Regions from separate parts of the Priestia sp. JNUCC 25 genome, predicted to be linked through region 3. Evidence: predicted binding sites of a transcription regulator. Region 3 holds the regulator's gene; each other region holds the start of a gene.
What was found. Region 3 encodes LexA, which represses DNA repair genes until DNA is damaged. Its sites were predicted from a motif close to CGAACATATGTTCG; they were not measured.
Positions count from the first base shown of each region.

Region 1: JNUCC25_RS09440 (Y-family DNA polymerase) is a predicted target of LexA. The motif match lies at 7,082-7,095, and genes of this name have one in related genera.
Region 2: uvrB (excinuclease ABC subunit UvrB) is a predicted target of LexA. The motif match lies at 9,196-9,209, and genes of this name have one in related genera.

Region 1 covers NZ_CM132211.1:1,851,741-1,862,736, forward strand. Annotated here, with positions in the region: gene JNUCC25_RS09400 (DUF418 domain-containing protein) at 1-684, shown strand, start outside; gene JNUCC25_RS09405 (hypothetical protein) at 1,444-1,923, shown strand; gene JNUCC25_RS09410 (Imm8 family immunity protein) at 2,066-2,401, shown strand; gene JNUCC25_RS09415 (CPCC family cysteine-rich protein) at 2,462-2,818, shown strand; gene JNUCC25_RS09420 (DUF5412 family protein) at 2,878-3,252, shown strand; gene JNUCC25_RS09425 (hypothetical protein) at 3,299-3,898, shown strand; gene brnQ (branched-chain amino acid transport system II carrier protein) at 4,621-5,973, opposite strand; gene JNUCC25_RS09435 (hypothetical protein) at 6,744-6,986, opposite strand; gene JNUCC25_RS09440 (Y-family DNA polymerase) at 7,140-8,405, shown strand; gene JNUCC25_RS09445 (YolD-like family protein) at 8,420-8,752, shown strand; gene JNUCC25_RS09450 (SMI1/KNR4 family protein) at 8,874-9,389, shown strand; gene JNUCC25_RS09455 (SMI1/KNR4 family protein) at 9,403-9,780, shown strand; gene JNUCC25_RS09460 (hypothetical protein) at 9,913-10,245, shown strand.
Region 2 covers NZ_CM132211.1:4,850,999-4,861,994, reverse strand. Annotated here, with positions in the region: gene JNUCC25_RS25550 (murein hydrolase activator EnvC family protein) at 1-1,168, shown strand, start outside; gene JNUCC25_RS25545 (S41 family peptidase) at 1,342-2,781, shown strand; gene JNUCC25_RS25540 (PDZ domain-containing protein) at 2,944-4,134, shown strand; gene JNUCC25_RS25535 (DUF2198 family protein) at 4,161-4,385, shown strand; gene JNUCC25_RS25530 (proline dehydrogenase family protein) at 4,701-5,615, shown strand; gene pruA (L-glutamate gamma-semialdehyde dehydrogenase) at 5,643-7,214, shown strand; gene JNUCC25_RS25520 (sigma-54 interaction domain-containing protein) at 7,280-8,941, opposite strand; gene uvrB (excinuclease ABC subunit UvrB) at 9,277-10,996, shown strand, end outside.
Region 3 covers NZ_CM132211.1:3,891,895-3,902,890, reverse strand. Annotated here, with positions in the region: gene JNUCC25_RS20565 (APC family permease) at 1-1,448, shown strand, start outside; gene JNUCC25_RS20560 (cation diffusion facilitator family transporter) at 1,557-2,534, shown strand; partial or broken gene JNUCC25_RS20555 (glycosyltransferase) at 2,573-3,127, opposite strand; gene JNUCC25_RS20550 (magnesium transporter CorA family protein) at 3,160-4,605, opposite strand; gene lexA (transcriptional repressor LexA) at 4,817-5,434, opposite strand; gene yneA (cell division suppressor protein YneA) at 5,581-5,910, shown strand; gene JNUCC25_RS20535 (YneB family resolvase-like protein) at 5,964-6,632, shown strand; gene JNUCC25_RS20530 (DUF896 domain-containing protein) at 6,702-6,932, shown strand; gene tkt (transketolase) at 7,100-9,106, shown strand; gene sirA (sporulation inhibitor of replication protein SirA) at 9,256-9,696, shown strand; gene JNUCC25_RS20515 (YneF family protein) at 9,787-9,999, shown strand; gene JNUCC25_RS20510 (ABC transporter transmembrane domain-containing protein) at 10,090-10,996, shown strand, end outside.

The DNA.
Region 1 (10,996 bases), 2.0 Mb from region 3:
CAATTCGATATTTCATTTGTGAATGCATTTAAAAATGGACAACAAGATACTTATCAAATTCTGAGCTCTGGTAGTTTCGCTGAACTTATTTCTTCTAGAGTAACTGGATATATAGAGGTATTTCCTCTTCTATTATCACGAGTTCCAACAATATTAGCAATGTTTTTATTAGGTTTTTATGTAGGCAAAAAAGATATTTTACGAAATATCTCACGCTATCAATCTCTACTGAAAAGACTAAGTCGTTGGGGAATTGGAATAGGTTTAACTACTAACATTATTATCATAATATTAACCAAAGTACTTCCTCCTATTCCAGGAGTTGTTATCCTTCTTTTAAATCAAACACTAACAGGACCTATACTTTCTCTTAGTTTTTCAGCTGTTATTGTACTTGGATTGCAAAACAATAAAGTAAAATATCTATTATCTCCATTTTCGAATATAGGACGAATAGCTTTAACAAACTACATTCTACAATCAGTATTGTATTCGTTTATTTTTTATAGTTATGGTCTAGGTCTTTCAGGGGAAATTGGTACATGGCAAGCATTAATTGTAGCGATTATATTTTTTGTGTTACAAATATGTTTGAGCAATATTTGGTTAAAACACTTTCGTTTTGGACCACTAGAATGGATATGGAAGAGCATTTCTTATTGGAAGATGCACTCGATTAAATAAAAAATATCTCCAAATTCGTTTAGGAGATATTTGAAAGAGATTTGAATAGTTTCTTCTATTCTTGCGCTGTATATCGTATGCAAACGTAGTTACCATAATGGATTTTATAGGAATAAAAGTATTTTAATGTTTATATATAAGTGGTTTAATAGAACAAGTAAATATTTCAGAACAAGAAAGTGAGAACAAATGGACTTTATTTTTAACTTTATAGGTAATTTTTTTGAAGCATTAATTATAATTTGGCTTGTTTCGTTTGCATTAGAGAAACTTAATGGCTATCGGATAGAAAAGAAAGCTAAATTAAAATTAATTCTTAAACTCTCAATTATAGGAAGTATTATCGTTTCAATAATTGACTTATTTTGATATGCATATCATATACAGAGTTAGTTAACATAATCACTCTTTCCGGTACACATCACAAAAAAGAACCCGTATGGCAGAAGGACTCTGACAAGGGTTCTTTTTCCGGAGTATGCAGCTTTTTATACATCCTTGATTTATCAACGCTTTCTCAGTAGGTGGTTGAGAAACTAATGTATAAGAAGTGCACCTTTTATACATATGCTAGTTCTTTAAAATATATTATTCTTGTTGAAAATATGTTATTATGTGTCTGCACATGCATTTTATAGTAAAAAGCCACCTGTCCTGCAAATACTGGGTGGCTTTTTATTTTGCTTTTTTAATAGAAGTTAAGTTTCCTATAGAGTATAATTATGTAATATTTTTATAGATTTAGGAGAGTGTACGGTATTGAATTCTTGGAGAGTAACAAAGTATAACCCTTTACATAGAAGCAACGAGGGAAGTTACCTTTATGATGATTGGACTTCTTTTCATGAAGTAGGAAACAAGCTTAGCTTATCCGATTATTTAAGAATAGAAGGAGCTTATATTCACGCGATTGTAGCTTTTATGAACGATATGAACATTAATACAGTTTATATACATGCTTTAGAGCTTTCCTCAAATGAAATACAAAACCAACATGTATCTGACTTCACGTCAAACCTATGGATTGGAAAAGGGATTTCAATTGAAGAAGTTAAAGAATTAGCTAAACTAACCCTAAGAGAGGCAGTTTGGTGTAAATTAGGGATTAAAAATCTCTTTTTTATTCATTTCGGATACGACTATTACATGTATATAGGTGCAAATAGCAATTGCCACGGAGCTCGTAAAAGCGTTAAATCATTGGGGTTATATGTAGAAGAATTCGAGTCACCTTATTAAAACAATTCATATCTATATTCGGTACTTCATTTGTTAAATGGGCGGAGGAAAACTTTAATCAGTAGTTATTTTAGGAGCTCAGAGCTTAATAAGGTAAGTATAACAGTAGCTAAAAATATAGATAGGGGAATGATAGATATTGGTGACACTACATTTATATGATTTAACAATTATAGATGATGAATGGGGAGAGAATCATAACGATTTTTACGTCAAATTAGAAGCTGACATTGGAATAAAAGGACATAAAAGCCCAATAGAAGTATTTTCAATATATGTTAAGAGCCCCTATAGACTAAGTTCAATGCTAAAAGACCAAGAAATCGAAACAGGCAGAGGCTTATTTATTATGAATGACTTTAATATTAAGGCTGTAGAAGATCGATTTAAGAAATTACTCCTACATTGCAGCAGACCAAGTTGGGAAGAATGCTTACTTGCAGTTAGTAGATACGCTATTAGAGGGTGTGAAACGTAAAGTTCGGATAAAGTGGGGATTGTAGCAACCCCCTAATTAAAAAGGAGAACAAACTTTTAAATGAAACGCGTGCAATGTCCATGTTGTAAATACTTAACTTTAGAAAATAAAGGCGAATTTGAAATTTGTATTCTATGTAATTGGGAAGACGATGGCCAGGATGACCCTTATGCTGATGAAATTTTTGGAGGGTCAAACGGAGAATATTCTTTAACGCAGGGACGAAAAAACTTTCAAAGTCATGGTGTTATGTATGACACCATGGAAAAGAATCCGTCAGTTAAAGAGAAGCATATAAAGAAATTATTAATAAGTGCTTTTGAAAAGTTAAATCCCGATCAATCAAGTAACAATGAAGAAATTTGGAGAGAGATAAAACACTATGAAAATTTCTTACTAAATGAACGAGGTTTTTGAAAATAATTGTAAAAGGAAAGAAAAATGAAACTATAATGTAATCTAAATAGGAGCTAGAAGTGAAAAAAAGATATATAAGGTTACTAAGTGTATTAAGTACTTTGATGGTTATAGGATTTATTTGGTGGTTCCTCTTTGCACCTAGTTATCTTCAATTTGTACCAAAGGGAGAATATCCTTCACAAAGTACTTCACCTAAAGGTGATTATATTGTGAAAATTTATCGTTCAAATGGTGGCGCCACCACTCCCTTCGCTATAAGGGGAGAATTAATCAATACAAACAAAACTTTCAACAAAAGAAAAAATATCTATTGGAACTATCCTCAAGAAACAGCTACAGTAAAGTGGATAAATAACGAAACAATTGAAATTAGTGGTCATACATTAAACGTTAAAAAGGATACGGTTAATGCTAATGACATAGATAATTAAAATCTATTTTCAAACAATCAAGGGCAATGAGAAGGAGGAGAAAACGATGATTGATAATAGGGTCTTGAAGATAAAAAATCATGAAATAGACGATTCTTTATCTGAACTTACAGATACAAAAATTTTGCTGAATTTTCAGCAAGCAATTACAAGCTTATACCCACATCTAGTACCTATACATGCCCATGCTTATTATGCTTGGGACGATATTGTCATGCCCTTGTTTTATGAAATGGTTTATAAGACTTTTACTTATAAATACGGTATCGAGATTGAGCCAGATGAAACACATACCTATATGTTTAGTTTAAAATACTATCAAGGTATCCATCATATTGAATGTTTTCCGAAAACATCATCTTTTAAAGGCATATTAGATAATGAGTATTTTGAAGTTAACGAAGAGGACTTAAAAGGAAAAAGGCTTATTTTTAAGTCTTTTGGAGATAGTATTCACTGTTTAACAACTGGTTTGGATATTGAAAATGCTCATGCTGTCAATTTTGAGTTAGTTGAAATAGATGTTGTATGCGGTCAATCCAATAGCATTACAGATATTCATGGATGTACTACATTTTTCATTCATAAAGACGATATAGAATTTGTATTTATTGCTGAGACCTTCAACCAAAAGTTACAAAAATAAAAAGAAGTGTAGAACTTTTTTTGTTATCATAACAAATTGGAAAAGAATTAAACTAAAAGTCCGTAAAAGTATACCTTTACGGACTTTTCTATTATATAGAAAACCTATCATTTCCATCGTTCGTTTAAATTAAAAAACGAATTACGAACGTCTTTTGAAAACTCTACACTTTTACGAACATTTTTTTAGAATGATATAGATATAAGTTTAAAATAAGTATAAAAATGGTAAGAGGACTTACCTAAATATGTAATAAGAGCTTTTAAATAAATGACTGAATTATTCTTAGATTAATTTATAATTAATTTCAAAAAGCTAAGATCTTTAAGAGATTTGATTGATCTTTACAAAAAAGGGGGATATAGAAGCTTGTTTATGTCTAAAAGCAGAAATCTAATAATATTTTATCAAAAACATATATAATAAAAGCAACGCGTAAAAAGAGTCTTTTACTTCGTATAGTAAAAGACTCTTTTTACATTTGCTTTATTATTTAAGAGAATTTTTAAGTGATTCATCTTCTTCGATTAAATTTTCTTTAATCTTATCTAAATACTAACGCATCCATACAACTATAATTTTGTGACGTTTTCTCCATAGTTATATTCCTTATTTAGAAGTTAATTGAAGCTTCATTTTATACTAAGTACCAAATAGTAATAAAAGTAGGCTTCAAAGTGTTCATCTAAATGCTTTAATTTATCCAGAGAATTAAAGTAAATTTATTTATTTAACCTTGTTGATTTAGAAGTAAATTGCTCTTTATTTTTAAACAAGTTAACTCCATAACCTGCAAGACCTCCAATAATCGCAGGGAATATCCAACCTAATCCAATATGGTAAAGAGGAAGATAGTAAGTAAATAATTGGTCAATACCAGGGATGTGTAAGCCAAAATCATTTAATCCATCTACCAGGCTTACAACAAATGTTAAGAATAGGCTACCTTGGTATACCTCAGCACATCCTTTAAATAAAGAATGAAGGAAAGTCAAAAAGATTAGAACAATTGCTAATGGATAGAGAACTGTTAAAACAGGTACTGAAAAAGAAATTAAATGATTTAATCCAACATTTGCGATGATTGCGCTAAACACGGATAAGCTAATCGCAATTTTCTTATAAGAAATAGAAGGTAATAATTTATGGAAATAAGAAGAGCATGAAGTAATAAGCCCTACGCTAGTTGTCAGACAAGCTACTGTGATCATTAAGCCTAGTAGTAATCCTCCATATTCTCCAAAATAATAATCAGAAACTTTCGCTAACACCGTACCACCATTATCTAAATGCCCAAGCTTTTCTACACTTGAAGCGCCCATGTATGAAAGGGCAGAATAGATAGTTGCAAGAATAATAGCAGCAATTCCCGTAGCTTTTAGGCAAACAGTTATAATTTGCTTCTTTGTTTTAGCGCCTTTCTCTTTAATTGCATTGATAATAATGATTCCGAAAACGAAAGATGCAAGAGTATCCATTGTGAGATATCCTTCTTGGAACCCATTAAAAAAAGAGTTTGTTACATATTTTTCTGTGGGTGCTTGAAATTTTCCAATAGGATGAATAAAAGCAACTAGAACTAAAATTCCAATGAATGTTAATTTAATTGGCGTTAAGAATTTTCCAACAATATCGACAATTTTCGCAGGATTGAGAGAAAAAAAGCATGTAATACTGAAAAATATAATAGTAAATACGAGTAAAGCTATAGAACTAGAGCTTTCAGAAATGAAAGGTTTAAGTCCGATTTCAAAAGAGACGTTACCTGTTCGTGGGATAGCAAATAAAGGTCCAATAGCTAGATAAAGAACAGTTGTAAATACTAAACCAAAGATAGGATGTACGCGACTTGCTAATGATTGTAAATCTTCCTTTCCGGAGAATCCAAAAGCTAGTACACCAAGTAAAGGCAAGCCTACTCCAGTAACTAAAAAACCCGCATTTGCTGACCAGATATTTGCTCCCGCTGACTGGCCAAGCATAGCAGGGAATATTAAATTTCCAGCTCCAAAAAATAATGCAAATAACATTAAACCAATGATTACTATAAAAGAAAACGGTACTTTGTTTGACAAGGTGAAACCCCCATTAATAATATTCTTCATAAAAAATTAAATTTTCAGACAACTTAAATTGCAAATAACTTATCTTTTTTGTATTATAAACAGTCAAATTACATATTTCAATATAAAAAATAAACTTTTTTGATAAAATTTAAAAAATTATCAATTTTCCGTTCATTATCCATTATTAAAATAAAAATAATATTAAAAACCCAGATTTTTATTCAAAATGCGTACGTTAAGTAGGTTAATAACGGTATTATTTTTAAAAAATTATAAATCATATTCAAATCGCGTATATTATCCTTTTAATTAATTTGATTGAATGATATGCAATTAAGTCAAGAAAGTTTGTAAATATAGTACTACGAAACTTATAAAACTTTTTAATATGAGCTAAACATCTAAAAGGAAAAAGTAGTTGATTTATTACTTCAAGAAATGGAGCGTTCTAAGTCTTATAAAGAACGCTTACTTTTATCTCCTGAGCTAGTGATTTGACAATCAACAGCTTATCTCTAAACAAAGTACTTTTCTAATGTAAAATTACTGTCTAGAATCAAAAATGTTTCTGTTTCCTTTGAATCATTATCTTATGGTACCCCACTCAAGCAGTCAGAGGATAAGTAATAATGACCATCTTTTCTTTTTTAAAATATGTCATAAATTTTATATATACTGAAAAGACCTTATTAACAAATTAATTAAGGTCTTTTTATCTTTATTGCTTATTACGATTAAATTGAATGATATATATTACCTTAAAAGCACTTTATTTAACCTTATCTTTTTCTTTTGAAGCCAAAACTCCCCATATAAGCTATTACTAAGCAGATAACAGCAGCAATACTAATTTTTATGTAAGAAACCTCTAAAGCCCAAGGACCATATTTCTTTATATTTAAACGATACATAGACCACCACTGTCCATTTTCACCTTTAAAAAATGAGAAGATAATCCATAAAAGAACTAAAAACAAAAACCATGATAAAAAGATAATATAATTAGGCATTTTTCTATTCATAGGTCACCCCTCCATTCTTCCGATTTATATGCGATGTTCTTTTCTCTTATTAGAGTAACAATAATCGGGAAAAATTTAGAGTTTTTATTGAATAAAGAACGTTTGTTCGTATATAATAGAGAACAAACGTTCTTTATTTGAGGAGTTATTCCAATGGATTATGAATATCTACCAAACAGAGTCATTATTTGTATTGATATGAAAGCATTCTTTGCTTCTGTTTCATGCGTGATACGTAGGCTAGATCCATTAAAAACAAAGTTGGCAGTTGTAGGAGATACAAAGCGGTCGGGATCAGTTGTGTTAGCTGCCACACCCTTATTAAAGAAAGAAGGAATCAAAACAGGCAGCCGTCTTTTCGACATTCCTAGAAGGAAAGATATCCACGTCGTAAACCCATCCATGGAAAGGTATGTCAAGGCTTCGAACTATGTTTCTAGTTTAGTATTACAGTATGTGGCTCCTGAGGATTTTCATGCGTATAGCATTGATGAGTTGTTTATTGATGCCACAGCTTCTTTGCATTTATTCGCTCGCACACCAGAAGAATTAGCCCATAAAATCATCAACGAGATTTATCGTAAAACACGGCTGACAGCTACTGCAGGCATAGGTCCGAATCTCTTACTGGCTAAGGTGAGCTTAGATCATGAGGCCAAGAATAGCCCAACAGGGGTAGCTTATTGGCGATACGAAGATATTCCTTTTAAATTATGGTCGATTCACCCAATGAAGGATTTCTGGGGAATCTCATCCGCTACGGAAAGGCGCTTAAATCGTTTGGGCATTCACTCCATCAAAGAACTCGCTCTTTCTTCAAAAGAGATGTTACAAAAAGAGTTTGGCATCTTGGGAGAAGAACTCCACCAACATGCAAACGGAATTGATTTTAGTCGCATTTCTAACGTGTATATTCCGAGCTCTCGATCATTCGGGAAGAGTCAAATTCTGTTTCAAGACTATACAAATCGAAAAGAAGTGGAATTGCTGCTATTAGAGCTGTTAGACGATGTGTGCTTTCGTTTACGTATGCATCAAGTCGTGGCACAAACTATCCATTTATCCATTGGATATAGCAAACAAACAGGTGGGGGCTTCTCAAGGCAAAAGAAAATGGGAAGAGCTTCGAATTTAAGCCAAGATATTTTCCCTTATTGTTTAACGATTTTACATACGTTTGATAGCGGAATGCCAATTCGTTCTATTGGGATTTCATTATCGAACACCCTTATTCAAGAAGAGGAGCAAATGAGTTTATTTGAAGATATTGACCAGCGCGAAAGAGCCTATGCACTTGCTAAAACGATTGATGAAATACGGATGCGTTATGGGAAGAATAGTGTTTTGCGAGCTTCAAGCCATCTCGAGCATTCAACAGCTCGTTATCGAAACGGCCTTTTAGGAGGTCATAAAGCATAAAGGAGGAAGATGATATGCAAAACAGAGGAATGAAAAAATGGCGACCATTCGCCACTATGCCAGAGCAATACAGAGGATTACAAGAAGTTATAAAAAAGCAATCAGAAATACCTCAACCTTTTTTAACAGAAGATCAAATGGAACAAGTTAATTTTACCTTGATCGAAGCTCTTCATACACATAAAAAAGTATACCTTACGTATTACAACCACGGGCAATGTATAACGGAAACAGGAGTTATTCAATTTGTAGATTCCCTTGGAGGTTTATTTGTATTTATAGATGAAGGATGTAAGCAAACGAACAAAATGAGGTTAAGCGAGCTAATTGATGTTCGTTTCATGTAGTAGAAAATAATAAAACAGTTTATTTACATAAGATTTCCATACATAATTAGTATAAGTTTAAAAAGTATCTAATCATTTTTCATAGATTCATTTAATGACGTTATATAAGGAGGCTCCTAATATGAAGCAGGTTTGGAATGAGTTTGAACAGTGGTTGAAGACAAATCGACCAAAAGCAGTAGGAACACTTAACGAAGCAGCTGGTGAATCAGAAATTGCAGCGGTTGAACAAAAGATGGGACTAACATTTCCCAAAAACCTTAAAGACTGGTTAATGATACATAATGGACAGCGTGATGAATATATAGCAGTTATTGAAAATTATACTCTATTACCTTTAGAGGAGATTCTGTATACGTGGCAAACATTAAAAGAGCTTTTAGACGGAGGAGAATTTGAAGATTTTCCAGAAATTGAACCTATTGGGCCAGTAAAAAAAGAATTTTGGTGGAACCCACGTTGGATTTCGATTGCCACGAATGGGGGAGGAGATGATATTTGTATAGACTTGGATCCTGATGAAGGAGGGAAAATTGGCCAAATTATCACCTTTTGGCACGATTGGGAACAGCGTGAAGTAATAGCAGACAGCTTAGAAGAATGGGTAACAGCCACGATAAGTCATACAGATCATTAAAGGGGAGAAGCAAATGATAAAACCTGATATAGAGAAAATCTATAAAATTCTTAAAGAACTTCCAGGTACGTCAGTGAAAGTAGAATTTGAAGATGAAGTGGGAGAAACTCTTTCTACTCCTTATTATATCTACCTTAAAAGCGAGTTTTTAGATGGACAATTAGGCTACAGAGAAGATTTAGAAGCAAATTCCCTTATAGGAAATCAAGAAGGAGATTGGCAAGAAAGCTGGTTTGTCATAGGGTATGATGAAGAAATAGGCGGTGACCCGCTCTTTATTGATATAGCGAATGTAGATTACCCAGTTTTCACAGTTGAACACGGAATGGGGGAATGGGACGCTTTAGAAATGTATGATTCTCTAAAAGAGTTTGTAGAAGATGTTACTTAATTATTGCTTCGTTAAAAGATTTGGATAAAAGTACGGCCAGAAGAGGACAGATAGTAGTTTAATATATACCTAGCTGTCCTCTTTTTTAGTACCTATTAAACTTAGAAAGAATGTAGAGGAAGGAAGGGACTGATGGTAGGAATTGATTTCTATATTGCCGATAATAAGAAAGAAGCAGCTTTTTCTACTAAATGTGTAAAATTTGAGGAAAGAGTACACGACTACCTGTTAACAAGAGAATTCAGAGATTCGTTTGAATTATTGACAGGATTAGATCAATATGGTGACAAGTTGTTTTCTGTACAAGAAATAAATCAATTAATCAAGGTATGTGAAGCATTACAGACTATCTGTAGACAACCAAAGCAGATAGATCTGAAGACGAAAACATTTGCTGAAGCATTAAAGGGCCTTTGCTTAGAGGCACTAAAGCTAAATAAATTAGTATTTGCCTCTGGCGATTAATGTAAAATTAAAACTGAAATCAATGTTGTAGTTCCATCGCTTCGATAATATGAATTAATAAATTCAAGGGAGAAAATGTCTTTAAAAAAACATTTCTAAATAAAAATAAAACACTTATAGGGTTAGGATATGAATTTCTAGTCGTTTGTCCACATTGCGCCTCTTGTGCAAAAGTCATAGCTTTAGATGATTGGAGTCCCTACGTCGCTAACGTCAGAAGAAGGTTTGTTTGTACTACTTGCGGAACTACAAAAGACAAAGTTATAAAAGCAAACGGTTACGGACAAGCAAGAGTATCGTATGAACCTAAAGCTGATTATGAAGTAATTTTAATTAGAAATCCCTGCGACTGGTATTTTCAACTTCTGCTCTATTTACAAATTGAATGTAGTGGAAACACCTTATGGACATTAAACCTGGAACATTTAAATTATATCGAAAGCTATATAGAAATAGAAGCTGAACTCAGGGAGTCACATCCGTATTATTTAAGTGTCGAGAGTCGACTGCCAAAGTGGATGAAGTTTGCTAAGAATAGAGAAGATGTATTAAAAGCTATTCAGAAACTAAAGGTGAAGACTTATTAGATGCTTTCGCTGATTCGTTATAATTGCCCGTATATCTTTCTAATCAGCTTATAAATTAAGCTAAAGACTTCTGCAACTGAAGGTGACTGCTAAATAGCCTAAGGACGGGAAGTTGTTCCGGGAGAGAAATACACGCATATTCGTCACTATAGTCTTTCTGAAGC
Region 2 (10,996 bases), 960 kb from region 3:
TGGACTAAGTGCGGCTTGGATAGGTAATGAAAAAATTGCTTATGCACAAAGTGCCAGCACTACTAAACTCAGTGATTTAGAGAAAAAAAGTGATGATGTGAACCAAAATATTAATCAAAATAAAGAGAAATTAAAAGAGGTTCAAGAAAAGCAAAAAAACGAAGAAGCTGAGATCGCGCGCTTGGATTCAGAAGTCGGACAAACGAATGCAGATATCCGCAGCCGTGAATCTGAAGTAGAAAAAGCAAAGCAAGACATCGAAAAGGTGAAAAGCGAGATTGACGTTGTAAAAAAACGAATTGACAAACGAAATGAGCTATTAAAAAAACGTGCTCGTGCTTTACAGGAAAATGGCGGGTCTGTGGATTACATAGATGTACTGCTAGGCTCTGAAAGCTTCGGGGACTTTATTAGCAGAGTGAGTGCGGTTTCGACAATTGTAGGGGCTGACCGCGATTTGTTAATTCAGCATGAAGCTGATAAAAAGGCAAAAGAAGAGAAAGAAACAAAAGTTCAAAACAAGCTAACGGAAGTAAATCAAGCGCTTGAAGAACTTAAAAATCTTCGTGCGCAGCTGCAAAAACAAGTGGATGAAAAGAATCAGCTCATGCAAACGCTCAAAGATCAGGAAAAAGAATTTAATGAAGAAGCCGTTGGATTAGAAGAGCAAGCTTCTATTTTAGCAGATCAAAAAAATGCAGCACAAGCTCAACAGCAAGAAATTGAAAAAGCCGGGGCAACTGAGGAGGCACCCCCTGTTACAAGCGGGTCGTTTATGAGGCCGGCAAAGGGCCCGGTAACATCTCATTTTGGGTATCGAGAAACGTTTGGAAGAGGACACTACGGTATTGATATTGGAAAGCGAGGAGAAAGTGTGCCAGTTGTAGCCGCAGCAAGCGGAAGGGTAATTAGAGCATATCATTCTTCTTCTTTTGGTAATGCTGTATTTATTCGTCACAATGTAGAAGGTCAGACGTGGGTTACAGTTTATGCTCATTTAGAGAGCTACAGCGTCTCAAGCGGTCAATCTATCAATAAAGGTCAACAATTAGGTTATATAGGGAACACAGGACGTTCGTTTGGTGCTCACCTGCATTTTGAATTGCATAAAGGCGATTGGAAAGGCAAAAGTTCCGCTGTAAACCCTGAAAGTTATATTAAATTTTAAGTTCCTAGCATACGTGGTACAAGCTCAACATATAGTTTAACAAAAAGGCATCGCACTTGATTTGTGTGGTGCCTTTTGCTACAAATAACACATGCATCCTTTTTATTACATAGTTTTGGTTGTATCTATTATAATAAGAAGAGATGGCTTAAGGTTGAGGAGGATGAAAGAACTTGAATCGGAAAATCGTTGCACTATTAATGGCACTCTCCTTAGTTGTTGGAGCAGCAGGTACATATTTTGGCATTCAGTATGCAAATGCTGGAACGGTCAGTACCCCCCTTACAACTTCTTCAAATGATAGTAAAGTGGAAAAGGAAGAGCTAGACAAAATCAAGCAAGCTTATGAACTGATATCTTCAAAATATTACAAAGATGTAGATGACAAAAAATTATTAGATGGCGCAATCCAAGGAATGGTACAAACCTTAGGAGACCCTCACTCATCTTACATGGATAAGAAAACGGCACAGCAATTCACGCAGTCTCTTGATTCATCGTTTGAGGGAATTGGTGCTGAAGTAAGCATGGTAGATGGAAAAGTAACAATCGTAGCTCCGTTTAAACAATCTCCTGCGGAAAAAGCAGGATTAAAACCAAATGATCAGATTTTAAAGATCGATGGTAAAAGTATCGCGGGTCTGGAATTGAACGAAGCAGTATTAAAAATTCGCGGTAAAAAAGGCTCTACCGTGACATTAGATGTTCAACGACCAGGCGTGAAAGAAACGATGAAAGTAAAAGTTGTAAGAGATGAGATTCCAATTGAAACCGTCTATTCTTCTGTTAAAAATGTAAACAATAAAAAAATTGGCTACATGGAAATTACGTCATTCTCTGAGTCAACGGGAGACGAATTTACGAAACAGTTGAAAAAACTTGAAAATAAAAATATTGATGGCTTAGTTCTAGACGTTCGGGGAAATCCTGGTGGCTATTTAACGAGCGTTGAAAAAATGCTCGATAAATTAGTAACGAATAAAAAGCCATATATCCAAATTGAAGATCGTAACGGTGAACGTCAAAAAGTGGTTTCTTCAATGAAAAAGCAAAAGGATTATCCAATTGTGGCCTTGATTGATGGAGGAAGTGCATCCGCTTCTGAAATTCTTGCCGGGGCATTAAAAGAAGCAGGAGGATACAAGCTAGTCGGTGAAAAATCCTATGGAAAAGGAACGGTTCAACAAGCTGTTCCAATGGAAGACGGCAGTAATTTAAAACTAACGTTCTATAAATGGCTAACGCCTGATGGAAACTGGATTAACGAAAAAGGTATAAAACCAACGGTAGAAGTCAAACAGCCGGATTATTATTATGCAAATCCAATTCAAGTTGATAAAAAGCCATTAACACGTGATATGACAGGTGACCAAGTGAAGAATGCTCAAGTGATGCTAAAAGGCCTTGGCTTTGAACCTGGACGTACAGACGGATATTTTAGTAAAGAGACAGAAACAGCTGTAACTGCATTCCAAAAAGCCAATAAGCAAAAAGCTACAGGTGAAATCGATGAAGATACAGCAGCGCTTTTACAAACAAAACTTCTAGAAAAAATTAAATCAAAAGATGAAGATCGTCAGCTTCAAACGGCTTTAAAGCTAGCTAGTCAATAAGAAGTAGAAAAAGTTCCGTGCTTTTCCAAAGCACGGAACTTTTTTAGTAAAAACAACATTGTCGGTTAGTGATGCATTTTGATAAAATAAAGAAGCCTATGATACATAACAATCAATCGTAAATGTTGTAATAAAAATGTGAAAAATACAGGTGGTGAAAAAATGGATTTTGCATTAGAGCTCTTAAAAGGTATCGGGCGTTTGTTTTTGCATCCGTTAACGTATCTATTTCTGCTCGTCTCGTTTTTTGTAGGTCTTTCTCGCGTCAAGAGAGAGCGTCAGAATTTTCATGTTCGCGTGTTTGATTTTATTTTAGAAGCAAAATATTTATTTTTTCCAGGTATCATTATTGGGTTGATTTTATCCGTTGTTACCGTGTTGCTAGGTGTCTATGTATCTATAGGAATGATTGTGCTTGTAGCTGTTTTAACTTTTATCATAAGCGGCCCTTGGACGTTTAAATGGCTTTCTCCTTCTTACACCGTAGGACTGGCTGTGCTTGCAACCTTGGTTATTCCGGCATCTGGTTTCGGTGAAGGATTTATTCAAACGTGGTCTGTGCAAGCTCATAACGCAGATTTACCTTCTCTGACTATTTTAATGTCTCTGCTTGTATTAGCAGAAGGATATTTAATTTGGAAATTTGGAGCAAAAGGGACGTCTCCAGCCATTGTGAAAAGTAAAAGAGGGCAGGAAATTGGGGCTCATTACTCTCAAAAATTATGGGTTGTCCCGCTTTTTGTCTTAATTCCAGGCAGCGCCATTACGTCTGTGTTTCCATGGTGGCCTGTGTTATCTATTGACGGAACATCATTTAGCCTGTTTTTTGTTCCTTTTGCTATCGGTTTTTATCAGCGAATTCAAAGTATGGTGCCGTTTAAATCTATTGAATTTACCGGTAAGCGTGTATTAGCATTAGGCGTGGGATTAACGATCATTACGATTGCTGCTATTTTTTATCCTCTTGCCGCTGTAGCTGTTGTTATTCTAGCGATCATAGGAAGAGAGTGGATTCGTTTGCAGCAGCGTCGAAGCGATGAAAAGGCGCCCGCACTGTTTACTAAGCGTACACAAGGTTTGGTTGTATTAGGAATCATCCCTCATTCTCCGGCAGAGAAAATGGGTTTGAAAGTAGGAGAAGTGATTATTAAGGTAAATGGAATCGCTGTATCTGAGGTCCATAAATTTTATGAAGCATTACAAGTTAATAACCGTGCTTTTTGTAAGCTAGAAGTTATTGACGAAAATGGAGAAGTTCGCTTTACTCAGCGAGCATTGTATGACAACGAACATCATGAACTAGGTATTTTGTTTGTACACAATTATACAAAACGTGATTCACAAGCTGGTTAAAAGACGGATAAAAAGGAGAAATGTTTGTGGAAGTCAAAACGATTGCCGCAGTTTTTCTACCCGCCATATTGCTTGTTCTGTTTGCTAGAGTAACATATAACTTATATGTTGCCACAGCGCTGACGCTTTTGTTGATAGCTGTTTCTGTATATAAAGGGTACGCAGATTATCCGCTTATTATTTTAATAGATTTACTTTCAGCAGCCATCGGTTTTATATATGCAAAAAGCATGTTAGCTGCTGGAAAATAAAGATTGTTGCTTTGATGATAAGTTAATCGCTTATTATTAAACTGTACACAAAAGCTCTCTACACAACGTGGAGAGCTTTTTTATGTAAAAAAATGAGTTAGAACTTATAACAATATTGTTTCGGTTCATTTAATGAACGAGTATAATCAAATTAATTAGACAAATATGTTTATGTATAAAATATTTTAAACACTTGTGTATAAATCTATTTAAATAAGTGTACAGAAATGTGAGAAGGGTATAGAAAAATAAAATTATTAATCTGAAAATTTAGTTTATTTTTGTTTTTTAAAAATAAAAGGAGGTTTAGGATTAATGGAAGTATTAATGAGAACGATGTTTCAGTCGCTTGGCAAAAATCATTCAATGAACAAATTAGCTAAAAAGTATGGATTGAGGATGGGGGCAGCTCGTTTTGTTGCTGGAGACTCAACCGAATCAGCAATTCAAACATCCAAGGAGCTTAACAATAGTGGGAAAGTTGTTACACTCGATCATTTAGGAGAATTTGTTTTTACAGAAGAGGAGGCCAGGTTGTCTACTGCCATGTGCATTCAGGCACTAGAAGCCATTGCAGAATCGGGCGTTCAATCAAATTTATCATTAAAGATGACTTCTTTAGGATTGGATATTAGCAAAGAGCTTTGTATGGAAAATATGCGCAGAATTCTACACACGGCCAGGATGAATAATATTTTTGTTCGAATTGATATGGAAGACTACTTGCACTGCCAAATCTCCCTTGATATGTATAAAGAATTACGCAAAGAATTCGATAATGTTGGAATTGTGATTCAAGCGTATCTTTATCGTACAGAACAAGATATGAATGACTTACATCAATATCAAGCCAATTTACGTCTAGTAAAAGGAGCTTATAAAGAATCACCAGAAGTATCATTTCCGGAAAAGAAAGACGTAGATGAAAACTATAAAAAAATCATTAAAATGCATTTATTAAATGGGCACTATACAGCTGTAGCAAGTCATGATGAAGAAATGATTCAGTACACAAAACGATTAGTAAGAGAAAATGGTATTTCAAATGACCAATTTGAGTTCCAAATGCTTTATGGAATTTGTGTAGAGCTGCAGGACCGTCTAGTAAAAGAAGGATATAAAGTCAGGGTTTATGTTCCTTACGGCATTGATTGGTTTGGGTATTTCATGAGACGCCTAGCCGAGCGTCCCGCCAACGTATGGTTTGTGCTGAAAAACTTCGCGAAATAAATTTCTAATTAAAGGGGACTGGTTGAAATGACAGTAAGTACAAAAATCTCAGTTTTTAAAAATGAACCGTTTACTGATTTTTCGTTAGAAGAGAATAAACAAGCGATGCAAGCGGCGTTAGTGAAAGTGAAAAAAGAACTGGGACAAACATATCCTCTCACGATTGGAAAAGATAAAATCTCAACAGAAGAAGTGATTGTCTCTACGAACCCGGGAAAGGTAGATGAAGTGATTGGTAGAGTAAGCCGTGGCACTAAGGCTTATGCTGAGCAGGCAATGCAAGAAGCGTTAGCAGCATTTCAATTATGGAAGAACGTCCCGCCTGCTGAACGTGCTGATTATTTATTCAAAGCAGCAGAGCTGATGAGAGAAAGAAAGTATGAATTTTCTGCCATGCTCGTTTATGAAGTGGGGAAAAACTGGGCAGAAGCTGATGCGGATACCGCGGAAGCTATTGACTTTATGGAATTTTATGCGCGAGAAATGATTCGTTTAAGTGAAACGAATGAGCATCAACCTTTAACGCCGGTAGAAGGTGAAACAACAGAGATGACGTATATTCCTTTAGGCGTAGGAGTAGTCATTTCACCTTTTAATTTTCCGCTTGCCATCATGGCTGGAACGACTGTAGCGGGAATTGTATCTGGAAATGCGGTTATTTTAAAGCCAGCTGATTCTGCACCGGTTATTGCTGCGAAATTTGTTCAATTAATGGAAGAAGTCGGTCTTCCGTCTGGTGTTCTGAATTTTATCCCTGGAGATGGCATAGAAGTTGGAGAATATTTAGTCGAACATCCTCAAACTCGTTTTATTTCTTTTACGGGATCAAGAGAAGTAGGATGTCGCATTTATGAACGTGCCTCAAAAGTACAGTCTGGACAAATTTGGCTGAAACGCGTCATTGCTGAAATGGGAGGAAAAGATGGCGTTGTGGTAGATGAAACGGCAGATTTAGATGCAGCAGCGCAAGCGATCGTAGCATCTGCGTTTGGATTTCAAGGACAAAAGTGTTCTGCTGGCTCTCGAGCGATTGTTGTAGAATCTGTTTATGAAGAGATTGCCCAAAAGGTAGCCGCATTAACAAAAGAATTAACCGTCGGACTGCCTGAAGACAATCCTTCTATGGGGCCTGTTATTGATCAAAAAGCGTATGAAAAAGTATTAGCCTACATTGAAATTGGCAAAGAGGAAGGAAAGCTTATTGCCGGGGGAGCTAAAGCTCCTGGAAATGGCTACTATATAGAGCCTACAGTATTCAAAGATGTGGATTCAAAAGCACGAATTATGCAAGAAGAGATTTTTGGACCAGTCCTTGCGTTGACAAAAGCAGCTAACTGGGAAGAAGCCATTGAGATTTGCAATGAAACTGACTACGGTTTGACGGGAGCTTTTTTCTCTGAAAACGAAGAGAGAATTCAAAGGGCGTTAGCTACTATGCACTGCGGTAACTTATATATTAACAAAAAATGTACAGGAGCATTAGTTGGCGTTCACCCTTTTGGAGGTTTTAATATGTCCGGAACGGACTCGAAAGCCGGAGGGTATGATTATCTTCTATTATTTACACAAGGGAAGATGACAGCGAGAAAACAGAAATAAGTTCAGTCTAAAGGAAATCAAAAAATTCGACACGAAGCTAAAAATGCTTGTGTCGAATTTTTTGATTAGTTTAATCCATATTCTTTGATTTTGTTATAAAGGGTGCCGCGTGAAATGCCAAGCAGATCTGCTGCTGCACTTTTGTTTCCATAGGTTTTTTGAAGAGTCTCTTCTATTAGCCTAGCTTCTTGAAGAGAATCTTCCTCTTTTTGAACTTCTGTGAAAGAACTTGCATCCTTCAGGTTGTCAGGAAGGTGCGTAAGGGTAATCAATGACTGATCACTTAGAAAAATCATTCGTTCAATCGTATTTCTCAGCTCGCGAATATTGCCTGGCCAGTCGTATTGCATAAAGGCTTCGAGAACTTCAGAGCTGATGAAAGGAGCCTTCTTTTTATACTTTTTACTAAATTCCTGTACAAATTGCTGAGTCAATGCTTCGATGTCTTCTTTATGGTCTCGAAGCGGCGGAATAATAATGTTGATGACGGTCAGCAAATAGTAAAGATTTTCATGGAATTCACCGGCTTTTAGCAACTCTTCCAAAGGCGTCGTGGTAGAGGCTACAATTCGGGTTTGGACTTGAATTTCTTCCGTGCCTCCAACGTGATAAAAGGATCGTTCTTCCAAGTAACGGAGAAACTTCACTTGAATTTCAAGAGGCATTTTATCAATTTCTTCAATAAATAACGTCCCGTTATGAGCCTGCTCCAGTTTTCCCGCAATGGTCGTTGGATCTTCTGAAAAGACATCTTTTTGATGACCAAAGAGCTCAATTTCCAGGAGTCCCGATGGAATAGTGGCGCAATTTAAAGATAAAAAAGGTTCTTTATGTTTGGATCCCCCGTAGTGGATGGCCTGAGCCAGCATTTCTTTCCCAGAACCAGGTTCTCCTGTTAATAAAATAGGCATATCTGTAGATGCCACTTTTTTGGCAATGTCAACGGCTTGCTTAATTTCAGGACTGATACCCGCGAAAGAAGAAAATGGATTATCTTTCGGAATGAGAAGAGACACATCAATTTCTTCATTTAATCTTACAATATTGGTAATGTCATGTTCAGTTGCGACTCCACCTATGACTCGATTGTTTCTTATAATAGGAGATGCATTGATGAGCACGTGAGTTTGTTCATTAGGACGATGATACGTTCCGCGAACAGGGCGCCCTTCATTTAGAATCGTATGTAGAATGATGGATTCATCTTTGAAATGCTCTCCGATTTTTCTACCAATAATATCATCTCTCTGAATCTTATACGTATGTTCCGCAGCAGTATTCCACAAGATTACATTTCCTTCATTATCGACCGCTGTCACTGCATCATTAATGGTTTCTGCCAATGTATCAAAATAGGAAGCTAATATCTCATTTTGGCTATGCAAATGTGTAATCCACTGTGAAGGTGTTACAAGTCCTATTGTGGTTTCTTGGTTTTCTGCTTGAATGAGGACTGGTCTGTTCCAGTTTGTGTTGGCTTGTAAATTGGCTAATGTAGAAGTAGAAGATGAAGGCCAATTTGTATCCGCTATTACTTTCTTTATGGAAGATGCCCTGTCATGACCTGTTAAAAGGTATCGTTCATCTTTGTGTATTACATAAAAGGTATTTGCTGTGACTACAACGAAGTCATAGTTTGAAAGTTCAGATTTCACTTTAGCTAAAGAAGTTGATTCTTCAACTGTTGTAAAGGAGTTATTTATAAGAACTTGATCAACGCTTGCCATACTAAACCCCTCTCAGTACATATTTTTTATACTGTATCATAATTTAGAAATTGGCGCAAAAGCCTATCTTTTTCAAACAATAACGCAGCTTACTTTCTTTTGTTGCTTTCATCTAAAGAGTTGTATTCCCTTCGAAAAGGGTAGTATAAGAATTTAGTGGGTAATAAAGTAACAGGGTAAAAAATAAAAACAAACAAACACTATATAAGATTAATACTCACTAGTTTCATTTATGATTATAAAGTGATAAAATACGAATATCAGTTCGTGTTTTCGGTTTTTACATATCGTAATAAAAATAGATAAAACAAGAAAATAGAAACGGAGGCCTTCATTTGAAAGATCAGTTTGAATTAGTATCCCCATATCAACCGCAAGGTGATCAGCCAAAGGCAATTGAAAAGATTGTGAAAGGAATTAAAGAAGGTAAGCAGCATCAAGTTTTGTTAGGTGCTACAGGAACGGGAAAAACCTTCACCATGTCTAATGTTATTAAGGAAATAAATAAGCCGACACTAATTATGGCTCATAACAAAACGCTTGCTGGTCAATTGTACAGTGAGTTTAAAGAGTTTTTTCCTAATAATGCAGTCGAATACTTTGTCAGTTACTACGATTACTATCAGCCTGAAGCCTATGTACCTCAAACAGATACATTTATTGAAAAAGATGCGAGCATTAATGATGAAATTGATAAACTTCGTCACTCGGCAACTTCTTCTCTTTTTGAACGAAAAGATGTCATTATTATTGCCAGCGTATCCTGTATTTATGGCTTAGGGTCTCCGGAAGAATACAAAGAAATGGTCGTATCTCTTCGAGTAGGAATGGAAAAAGAGCGCAATCAGCTGCTTCGTACGCTAGTAGATGTACAGTACGAAAGAAATGATATTGACTTTAAGCGCGGAACGTTTCGCGTTCGCGGTGATGTTGTGGAGATTTTCCCTGTGTCTCGAGATGAACACTGTATTCGCGTCGAGTTTTTCGGCGATGAAATTGACCGCATCCGAGAAGTTGACGCTCTAACAGGAGAAATCATTGGTGATCGTGAACATGTAGCTATCTTCCCGGCATCTCACTTTGTCACGAGAGAAGAAAAAATGCGTGTTGCCATTCAAAATATTGAAAAAGAACTAGAAGAACAGCTAGAGAAGCTAAAAGAAGCAGGCAAGCTTTTAGAAGCGCAGCGCTTGGAGCAGCGCACGCGCTACGACCTAGAAATGATGAGAGAAATGGGCTTTTGTTCGGGAATCGAGAACTACTCTCGTCATTTAACGCTTCGTCCCGCTGGTTCTACACCTTATACACTGCTGGACTTCTTCCCGGAAGATTTCCTTCTTGTTGTGGATGAATCACACGTTACGATTCCTCAAGTTAGAGGAATGTACAATGGAGACCAAGCGCGTAAACAAGTGTTAGTGGACCATGGTTTCCGCTTGCCATCCGCATTAGATAACCGCCCGCTTAAATTTGATGAATTTGAACAGCATATTAACCAAATTGTTCATGTTTCCGCAACACCAGGTCCTTATGAACTTGAGAAGGCACCTGATGTGATTGAACAAATTATCCGTCCAACGGGATTATTGGATCCAAATATTGAAGTTCGACCAATTGAAGGGCAGATTGATGATTTAATTGGAGAAATTCATGACCGGATTAAGCGAAATGAACGAGTACTCGTTACGACGTTAACAAAGAAAATGTCTGAGGATTTAACGAACTACTTAAAAGAAATCGGCATTAAAGTTCAATATCTTCACTCTGAAGTGAAGACGCTCGAGCGTATTGAAATTATCCGAGAGCTGCGGCTTGGAAAGTACGATGTGCTTGTAGGAATTAACTTACTTCGTGAAGGTTTAGATATTCCGGAAGTTTCGTTAGTAACCATATTAGACGCGGATAAAGAAGGATTCTTGCGTTCAGAACGATCGCTTATTCAAACCATCGGACGTGCTGCGCGAAATGCTAATGGACATGTCATTATGTATGCAGATCGCATCACAAACTCCATGGACATTGCTATCAATGAGACCAAGCGTCGTAGAAGTATTC
Region 3 (10,996 bases):
TTTCAGCAGGAACCGATGCTTTAACTTCGGCTTTTCCAACGCTGCATCATTACAATGTAGTAATTGCGTGTTTGCTGGTGATTTTTATTACCGTTTTAAATTTACGTGGTGTAACAGAATCCGCTTCTGTATTAGCTTATCCGGTTTATTTATTTGTTATTGCTCTTATTTTGTTAATAGCGGTAGGCTTGTTTAAAATAGCGACAGGTCAAGTTTCACCTGAGCTTCATCCATCTCTCGGTACAGTAGTGCCAGGTATTAGTTTGTTTTTATTATTAAAAGCTTTTTCGTCAGGCTGTTCGGCATTGACAGGTGTAGAAGCTATTTCAAATGCAGTGCCTAACTTTAAAGAGCCAGGTGCAAAAAATGCTGTTCATACATTAATGCTGATGGGCGGTATTTTAGCCGTTTTATTTTCGGGCATCACGTTTTTAGCTTATTGGCTTGGCATTTCTCCAAAAGCAGATGAAACGGTTGTATCACAAATTGCATCGAGTGTGTTTGGACGAAATGGATTTTATTATTTTATTCAAGGCACAACAGCTCTAATTCTAGTGCTAGCAGCGAATACGGGCTTTTCAGCTTTCCCTTTGCTGGCTGTCAACTTATCGTCTGATAAATACATGCCAAGAATGTTTCAAATTCGTGGCGATCGACTAGGCTATTCAAATGGAATTGTGACCCTTGGAATTGCTTCTATTGTCTTAATTGTAGCTTTTAAAGGAGCGACTGAACAATTAATCCCTCTTTATGCAGTTGGAGTGTTCATTCCATTCACGCTTTCTCAAACAGGCATGATTGTCAAATGGCTTAGAGAAAAGCCGGCCGGCTGGCAAGGAAAGCTAATCATTAACTTAATTGGTGCGCTTATTACCTTAACTGTGCTAATCATTTTGTTTACAACGAAGTTTTCACAAGTATGGTCCGTGCTCATTTTCTTACCGGTTATTGTCTATATTTTTCATCGCATTCATACGCATTATGAAGCGGTAGGAGAGCAGCTTCGCATTAAGCAAGGAGAAAAGATTGGAAAGCTTGAAGGAAGTGTGGTCATTGTTCCTGTAGCAGGAATGACAAAGGTAGTAGAAAATTCATTAAATTATGCAAGAACGATTGGCGATACCGTTATTGCAGTGCATGTGGCCTTTGATCGAGAAAGCGAAAAGAGAATGGAAGAGAAGTGGGAGAAGTGGCAGCCTGATATTCGTATTGTTACGTTTCATTCTCAATACCGCAGCTTAGTGCGGCCGCTGTTTCGATTCATTGATATGGCCGAGGAAAAAGCGCGGGAAAACAATATGGCTATTACGGTCGTTATTCCACAATTCATTACGAAAAAAAGCTGGCAAAATATCCTTCACAATCAGTCCAGTCTGCTGTTAAAAGCACATTTGCTTTACCGTAAAAACGTAATCGTTACAACTGTACCGTACCGTTTTAAAAAATAATGAAACATGACTAAAAACCTCCAACTTGTATGTTGGAGGTTTTTAATTTTTAAATTCACATACACTAACCGTAATCGAATCTCATAAAGGCGCAAACGGAGGGATTGTATGAGTGAATTAATTAAGTTATTGCGAAAAGGAAATAAATCGGCCATGATGGCCGCTATAGTGAATACTATTATTTCCATTATTAAAGGGATTGCTTTCGCTTTAACAGGGAATGTAGCGATGTTTGCTGAAACGATGCACAGCTTAGGGGATGCAGCAAATCAGTTTTTTGTTTTTATAGGTTCGGCATTAAGTAAAAAAGCCCCGACCAAACGATTTCCAAACGGATTTGGCCGATTGGTTAATCTTGTTCTATTAGGAGCGGTTCTTGTAGTAGGAATTATGGCGTTTGAAACGATTAAAGAAGGATATCACCACATTCTTCATCCGACGAAGTCTTCAGGCTTTATTTTAAATATTGCAGTACTTGGCATCTCGGTGTTACTTGAAATGTTTGTTCTATTTAAGGCAATGAAAGAAATTTTGCACGATGTGGGGATAAACCCTGCAGAAACAAATGTTTTTGCGCAAAGCTTTGTTCATTTAAAGAAAGCCAAGCCAGCAACTAAACTTGTTTTTATGGAAGATCTGGTAGCTACTGGAGGAGGCGTATTGGCTTTAATCGCCGTTTTTATTTCGCGATTTACGCCTTTTCATCAAGCTGAAGGAATTGCTTCTATTTTAATTGGTCTTATGATGTTTTTTGTAGTAGGACGAGTCTTTTTAGATAATGCTGCTGGAGCGCTTGGCGAAGCGGATAAAGAAATGGAAATGAAAATTGGCGCGATTGTCATGCAAGATGTACAAGTGCGTGATATTCAAACGTTAATGGTGATGAAAGAAGGAGAAGAGCTTCACGTTGAATTAAAAGTAGAAATTGATCCTGTTTTAACAGTGGCAGAAGCTGATGATATTAAAGATCGTCTGGAAAATCGTATTTTACAGGAAAAAGGAGTAACGGATGTCATTATTGAATTTGATGAAGATGATGGAATTCCGGACTGGGTGCCAAGTGATTTACAGCTTCAAAAAGAATAAAAACAAGGAAGAAAACAGCTGTTTTCTTCCTTGTTTTTTTAGCTATATACTTTTTCACGTACGTTTGGAGAATCTGTTGAAGCTTTCGAGAAGTTAACGGTTTCACGTACAACGTAAATAGGTCTATTTTTACTTTCATCGTAAATTCTTGCGATGTATTGTCCGACTAGTCCTAAGCCAAGTAGCTGAATACCGCTAAAGAAGGTGATAGCTACCATAATAGAAGTCCAGCCAGGCTGAATGTTTTTACCTATCAGCCAAACAACAATCGAATAACTTAAAACTAAAAGTGATACAAAAACCGATAACCAGCCAATAACCATTACTAAACGCAAAGGCTTCGTTGAAAACCCAATAATTCCATCTGAAGCAAACTTGATCATCTTTTTTAAAAGATATTTTGTTTCACCAGCAAAGCGTTCATCGCGCTCATATTCTACATATGTTTGCCTGAAGCCAATCCAAGACATCATTCCTCGTACAAAACGATTGCGTTCAGTCATTTTTTTGAATACATCCGCTACTTTTCGGTCGATAATACGAAAATCTCCCGTGTCTTTACGGATTTCGATATCGGACATATAATTTAAAAAGCTGTTTGCATCCATACGTATGCGAACAGCTTTTATGTTTTAAACCGATCTTTTAATAAATTCCATAGGGAACTCACTCCGAGACTAATGCTGATCAGAATTCCTGATAGAGCTACTATTAAAGCGATATATTCAAAGATAGAAAACTGCTTCATACTATCCCAATGGATGTTTCCCTTTAGTTTGCTAATAACTAAATTCATTCCGTAAATACCGGAAAGAACCGTGTAAATCGTTAAAATTAATAATAAGTAATTGTGACGCTTGGCTGCGATTTTCTCTTGATTTTGGTACAAAGTACCAAGGGTTTCTTTGACTTCTTGATAAAGAGAATTGATATGAAAGATTTTTTTAAAGAGCTCAGAAAACTCTTGACCTTCTGTGCGAGAGCTAATTTCTAAAAACAAATATTTACCTGAAAACACGGTAATAGAGCGGATTAGTCGTTCAATGCCCTCTGAATTTTTATGAAACGTGAGCTGAGAATATTCATAAGATAGTTTTAGCAACACGATTTTATAGAAAAAATGTAAAAATAAATTATAGTAATGCTGGCCAAATAGATGATTCATCAAAAGCTGATCCGTTTTAGAGTCTGTCGATTTAGAAATACACGAAAACACATGGTCTGTTATGACGTAATAGGTTTCAGGAGCCCATCTGGAATACACGTGTTTAGTATTATACGTTTTAATATACTCATGATTGTGTGCAGAAATAAACGCTTTCCCGCCAGGCGTATAGCTATTTAGCTGTCCAGTACGAAATAAAGTTGTGGAATTAATCTCTTGCTCTTGATTTACCGTTACATAACTTAACACAAACATCCGTTCATCGATAAAATAAGGAAGGCTCCCAACGTGCTGTTCACGTGTGGCTTCTTTCTTGATGTGTTCGTTCAAAAATGGCGCGAGCTGTGAAAAAATATAATCTTGCACTTTGCTATAGCGATGATGTTCATAGGTAATGGTGGATCCATGCTCTTCAGCAAGCTTCGGTTCTAATACACGAAAATGATTCATGAACTCTAAAATATCATCATAGGTGTAATGATTATGGCTCATCTCAGTGCGAATGGTCATGACGCCAATTTCAAAAGGACATAAAAAAACATCCACAGACAGCACGTTGCTAGACACGGTGGTGGAGGAAGTGTGTAACGTAATGGCATGGTCTATTTTTTTTGAAAATCTAAGCAACCCTTCTTTTTCGCACGAGTCAGGGAATAGAATGCATTCAATGTAAGGAAGAAAATATTGATCCAGGCTATCATGAGATACGTAATATTGTTCTCCGTAGTATTCTTTTTCTAAATGTTTGTTTTGAATGGAAAAAAACTCGAACAAATTTGCTTCCAGTGCATGAACAAGCTGCTCTTTATTTTTTCGGTCAAAGGAAAAAGGAAAAAGAAACATGTTCATTGCTTTGGTAGGTACAATGGTTTGAAATGGTTCTGTTTTCCTTAGTGTATTGGTCATAAACTACATCCTTTTTATAGTCGGTTGTATTTCCTTGTAAGAGTCGAGGAAATGCAGATAGAAAGTAAAGGGTAAAACAAGCTTTATAAAAACCGTTCTACCTGCCTGCGATGATTCAACGTATCATTTATAATATGCCAATTTTTTTAGAAAACAAACGTAAAAAAACCAACTAACATCATGATTAGTTGGTTTTACATACAGTGTCTGATTAGTGAATAGTGCGATATACACCAGTTACTTTTCCTAAAATCGTTACGTGGCGAAGAATAATAGGCGCCATCGTTGAATTTTCAGGCTGTAAACGAACGAAATTTTCTTCTTTAAAGAAGCGTTTTACCGTTGCTTCGTTGTCTTCGGTCATAGCGACCACAATATCTCCATTATTAGCTGTTTGCTGCTGACGTACGATTACCATATCGCCATCTAGAATACCTGCTTCAATCATACTTTCTCCCATAATTTCAAGCATAAATACATGATCATCTGGAGAAACGAATTTATCTGGAAGAGGGAAATATTCTTCCACATTTTCAACGGCTGTTATAGGAAGCCCCGCTGTTACTTTACCAATAACAGGAACATTAATGACATTGCTTTTAGGGATGTTTACTTCGTCTAGTTGAAGAACTTCGATTGCTCTCGGTTTTGTTGGATCTCTGCGAATTAACCCTTTGCTTTCTAAACGAGCTAAATGCCCGTGTACAGTGGAGCTAGAGGCTAATCCTACCGCTTCCCCAATCTCGCGAACAGAAGGCGGATAACCTTTTAATTTTACTTCGTGCTTAATAAAATCTAGTATGTCTTGTTGACGTTTTGATAGCTTCATATTTTTCACCTCGATTTTAGCTATTCTTTAGGTGAATTATACCACGTGATGTGTCAATATACAAACATAAGTTCGAAGAATTCCATTGACAGAAACAAATGTTCTCACTAAAATAAGAACATATATTCTGATAGGGGGATCATAATATGCAACAATTCTTACATTCTATGAAACATTACGCTATTTTTTTTGCAGTTATCGCTGCACTTACATATGTATTGACGCTGGTTTTAGGAGCGGATAAAGTAGATTTAGACAAATATTCAACGGTTACTATTACAAAAGGAGATACGCTTTGGGACTTGTCCAACAAGTATCATAATCACCATCATTTGACCACCAATGAATTTGTCAAATGGGTTGAAGACGTCAATGATTTAAACTCAGACACTGCCCAGTCTTTATCTCCTGGAGATAAATTATATATTCCTGTTTTAAAAAAAGAGTTACATAATCAAGTGGCAATTGAACAGTAGTGTGTAACGGCCGTTCCTGAATATTGTTAGAAGCCGAAAAGGTCGTGATAAAAGTGGATGCCATTATTTATTGCCGTGTCAGTACGGATAAAAAAACCCAAGAAACATCTTTACAGCGCCAGCAAGAAGAATTAAAAAAGCTTGCTGATCTTCACCATCTAAAGGTGAAAAAAGTCGTGATGGAAAAAGCAAGCGGATATGATGTAGACAGAGAGGGGATTTTGGATGTTCTTCATACAATGAAAGAAGAGAAAATATCTGTGCTGCTCATTCAAGACGAAACACGATTAGGCAGAGGAAACGCCCGAATTGCGCTGCTTCATGCTTTTCATAAAGAAAATGCTACAATCTATACGATTAGTCATCAAGGCCAGCTTCAGCTTTCAGAATCTGACTCAATGGTGTTAGATATTATTAGCTTAGTGGAAGAGCATCAGCGGAAATTACATAATGCTAAAATTAAAAGAGGAATGAAAAGAGCCGTAGAAAACGGTTATCGTCCGCAGCAAAATTTAAAAAATCAAGGAGTTAACTCGGGAAGAGAAAAAAAAGAAGCGCCGATTGAAGAAATTGTCCGCCTTCGTCATAACGGCTTAACCTTTGCTGAAATTTCAGTTACGCTAAAAGGTTTTGGTTATAATATTTCAAAAGCGACGGTACATCGTCGCTATCAAGAGTACCAAGACAGTGCTCAATCTCTTGATAAAACGAAAGAGATTTAGTAAGATGACTACATGTTGCCGGAACGGTTCGGTAATTTTAATTATTGATTATAAGGAGATAGGTTTTATATGCTATCAAAAGATAAACTTGCTCGTATTAATGCTCTTTCAAAAAAGGCAAAGGCTGAAGGGCTGACAGAATCTGAAGCGAAAGAACAGCAAGAGCTACGTCAGGAATATTTAAAAGTTTTCCGACAATCTATGACAAATCACCTTCATACGATTAAAGTTGTGGACGAAGAAGGTAAAGATGTTACGCCTAAGAAGTTAAAAGAGAGTAAAAAGAAGCGTCTTCACTGAGACGTTCTAGTAAAACTAGAGGGAGAGTTCCCTCTAGTTTTTTGTATAATTTTAATAAGGCACACAAAAACTGTGAAAGTGGAAATTTTTTTGGTTCAAGTATTGTACAAATAAGCAAATCATTAGTATGATAACATATGTACATAGTTTTGAAAGGAATGAAGAGTATGACACAACGTATTGAAGATCTTTCGATTGCAACAATTCGTACTTTATCAATCGATGCGATTGAAAAAGCAAATTCAGGTCACCCAGGTATGCCAATGGGAGCTGCTCCAATGGCATATACATTGTGGACAAAATTTATGAACATCAATCCAAAGAATCCAAACTGGTTCAACCGTGACCGCTTTGTATTATCAGCAGGACACGGATCGGCACTATTATACAGCTTGCTTCATTTAGCTGGATATGACTTATCAATTGAAGACCTTAAAAACTTCCGTCAATGGGGAAGTAAAACACCAGGTCATCCAGAGTTCGGTCATACAGCAGGTGTTGATGCAACAACCGGCCCACTAGGACAAGGTATTGCAATGGCTGTTGGTAAAGCAATGGCAGAACGTCATTTAGCTGAAACATACAACAAAGAAGGTTTAGAAATTGTAGACCACTTTACGTATGGTATTTGTGGTGACGGAGACTTAATGGAAGGTGTATCTGCTGAAGCAGCTTCATTAGCGGCACACTTAAAATTAGGACGTTTAGTTGTTTTATACGATTCAAATGATATTTCTTTAGACGGAGATTTAGATCGCTCGTTCTCTGAGAACGTAGAAGATCGTTTCAAAGCTTACGGATGGCAAGTAATCCGCGTTGAAGACGGCAATGACTTGACAGCGATTGCAAACGCGATTGAAGAAGCAAAAGGCGATTTAACACGCCCAACGCTAATTGAAGTAAAAACAACAATCGGATTTGGTTCTCCAAACCACGCGGGTACTTCTGGCGTGCACGGTTCTCCATTAGGTTCCGATGAAACAAAATTAACAAAAGAAGCTTATGCATGGACATTTGAAGAAGATTTCTATGTGCCAGAAGAAGTGTATGCTCACTTCAAAGCTACAATTGCTGAAGATGGCCAAAAGAAAGAAAACGAATGGAACGATGTATTTGCACAGTATAAAGAAAAATATCCTGAACTAGGTCGTCAATTTGAACTAGCAGTAGAAGGAAAGTTACCGGAAGGCTGGGAAGAAACGCTTCCAGCATACGAAACGGGTTCAAGCCTAGCTAGCCGTGCTTCTTCGGGAGAAGTATTAAACGCAGTAGCACAAGCTGTACCTCAATTCTTCGGCGGTTCAGCTGACTTAGCTGGCTCAAATAAAACAATGATTAAAGGTTCAGAAGACTTCACTGCAGCTGATTACAGCGGACGTAATATCTGGTTCGGTGTACGTGAATTTGCAATGGGAGCTGCATTAAACGGTATGGCTCTACACGGCGGTGTAAAAGTATTCGGAGGAACATTCTTTGTATTCTCTGATTATCTTCGCCCAGCAATTCGCTTAGCAGCTTTAATGAAGCTTCCTGTAACATATGTATTCACACATGACAGTATCGCAGTTGGAGAAGACGGCCCAACACATGAGCCAATTGAACAATTGCCATCACTTCGTGCAATGCCAGGTCTTTCAGTGGTTCGTCCTGCAGATGCAAATGAAACAGCTGCTGCATGGCGCCTAGCATTAGAGTCAACTGACCGCCCAACGGCGCTTGTATTGACTCGTCAAAACTTGCCAACGCTTGAAGGTACAAAAGAAAATGCATACGAAGGCGTGTCTAAAGGTGCGTACGTTGTATCTAAAGCTGGTAAAGACCAAGCGGATGCATTAATACTTGCAACAGGCTCTGAAGTAAGCCTAGCAGTAGAAGCACAAAAAGCATTAGCTGCAGAAGGCATTGACGTATCTGTAGTAAGTATGCCTGCATGGGATCGTTTCGAAGAGCAATCTGCTGAGTACAAAGAAAGTGTTATCCCTAAATCAGTGAAAAAACGTTTAGGTATTGAAATGGCTTCTACACTTGGCTGGGAACGCTATGTTGGAGACGAAGGACAAGTTCTTGGTATTAATCACTTCGGTGCATCTGCTCCTGGTGAAACAATCATGAAAGAATTTGGTTTTACAGTTGAAAATGTAGTAGCAAAAGTGAAAAGCTTGCTTAATGCATAATTCTTTTTCATAAGAAAGAGCAGACTCTTGTGGTCTGCTCTTTTTTTTCGACAAAAAAACAAAGGAATTTTTTCATCGATAGACAAGCATTGCGTACACCATTCGGTATAATGGTACAAAAAAGAACGAGCCGAAAGGGAGGATGAATCGTGAGAACGTATGAAGTATATTTAATGGAGGAAGAAGTTGCATCATCCTATTTTCGAAGAGAAAAGCTCATTTATCAGCTGCTGATTGAATATAGAATGAAACGTCACTTGAAGGAAACGCACTTACAAAAACAAGTTCATTACATTACTCGGCAACTGCCCATTTCATTTATTCAACGAGAATTACTTCAGGCGTTTTCTCATTATCCTCATTTTTTTACTCATCAAGAGACGTTTGTGCTGGAATATCCTCATAAAAAAAGTCGAGCATCTATAAAATTAACGAATCGCTGTATAACAATTGAAGGAGATGGCAATGTTGATGCTGAGACAGCTTTTTTTGAAGTATTACGCAAGCTAGATCCTTGTTTTTTAGCAGTGAATTATGGAACGGATGAATACGGCTGGCTGAGGCCTGTGAAAACAAGAAAATTTGTGTAATTATTTAAGGAAATTGGAACGGAAATATTGTATAATAGCGTATGGTCTAGTACACTGTAAGTTAGACAACACGAAGGAGGAAGTAATACCATGGGAATGTATATTCTAGTTGGTGTTCTAGCATTAATTGTTGGGATAGCGCTAGGATTTTTCATTGCTCGTAAATATATGATGAGCTATCTGAAGAAAAATCCACCAATTAATGAACAAATGTTAAAAATGATGATGATGCAAATGGGCATGAAACCATCGCAGAAAAAAATTAACCAAATGATGAAAGCAATGAACGGCCAAATTAAATAATGGTTAATTGGACAGACACTCTCTATTCAGAAGGGTGTCTTTTGTTTTATGATAGATATAAGAAAATGGTTGCGGGGCTAGGGGGATACGATGAAAATTTTTCGAGAGCTATGGTGGTTTTTCAAACAGGAAAAAAAGTCTTACATAACGGGGATAGCGCTGCTCATTATTGTGGCAGCATTAGAACTTCTCCCGCCTAAAATTATTGGTTTAACGGTAGATGGCATTAAAGAAGGGACGCTGAATGGAAAGCGCTTAATGCAGATGGTTAGCATTTTGCTAGGAGCTGCTGTTGTGGCCTATTTCACAAGGTACATATGGCGTATTATGATATTTGGTTCATCTGTTAAACTAGCCAAGCAGCTGAGAAATACCCTCTACACTCATTTTACCAAGATGAATCAGGCCTTTTATCAGCGGCGGCGAATTGGGGATTTGATGGCCCATGCAACAAACGATATTCAAGCTATTCAACAAACTGCGGGTTCGGGCGTTCTGACGCTTGTGGATTCGATTGTCACAGGAGGGCTTGTTCTATGCACAATGGCCCTTACAATCAGCTGGAAATTAACGCTTATTTGCCTTATTCCTATGCCGCTTATGGCCGTTTTAACAAGTTACTATGGTACATTGCTTCATGCGCGGTTTCATCACGCACAAGCAGCATTTTCTACTTTAAATGATAAGGTTCAAGAAAGCATTAGCGGAATTAAAGTCATTAAGACGTTTGGGGAAGAAGCAGCTGATGTCGAAGAATTTCGCATTAAGTCTGCAGATGTTGTCCAAAAGAACATGAAAGTAGCCCGAGTAGATGCATTGTTTGATCCGACCATTTCGATTATTGTAGCACTTTCTTTTTTACTTGCTCTTATTTTTGGCAGCAAGATGGTTATTAATGAAGAGTTAACACTGGGGCAGCTTGTTACCTTTACAACTTATTTGGGCCTTCTTATTTGGCCGATGCTCGCGTTTGGCTGGCTATTTAATATTGTGGAAC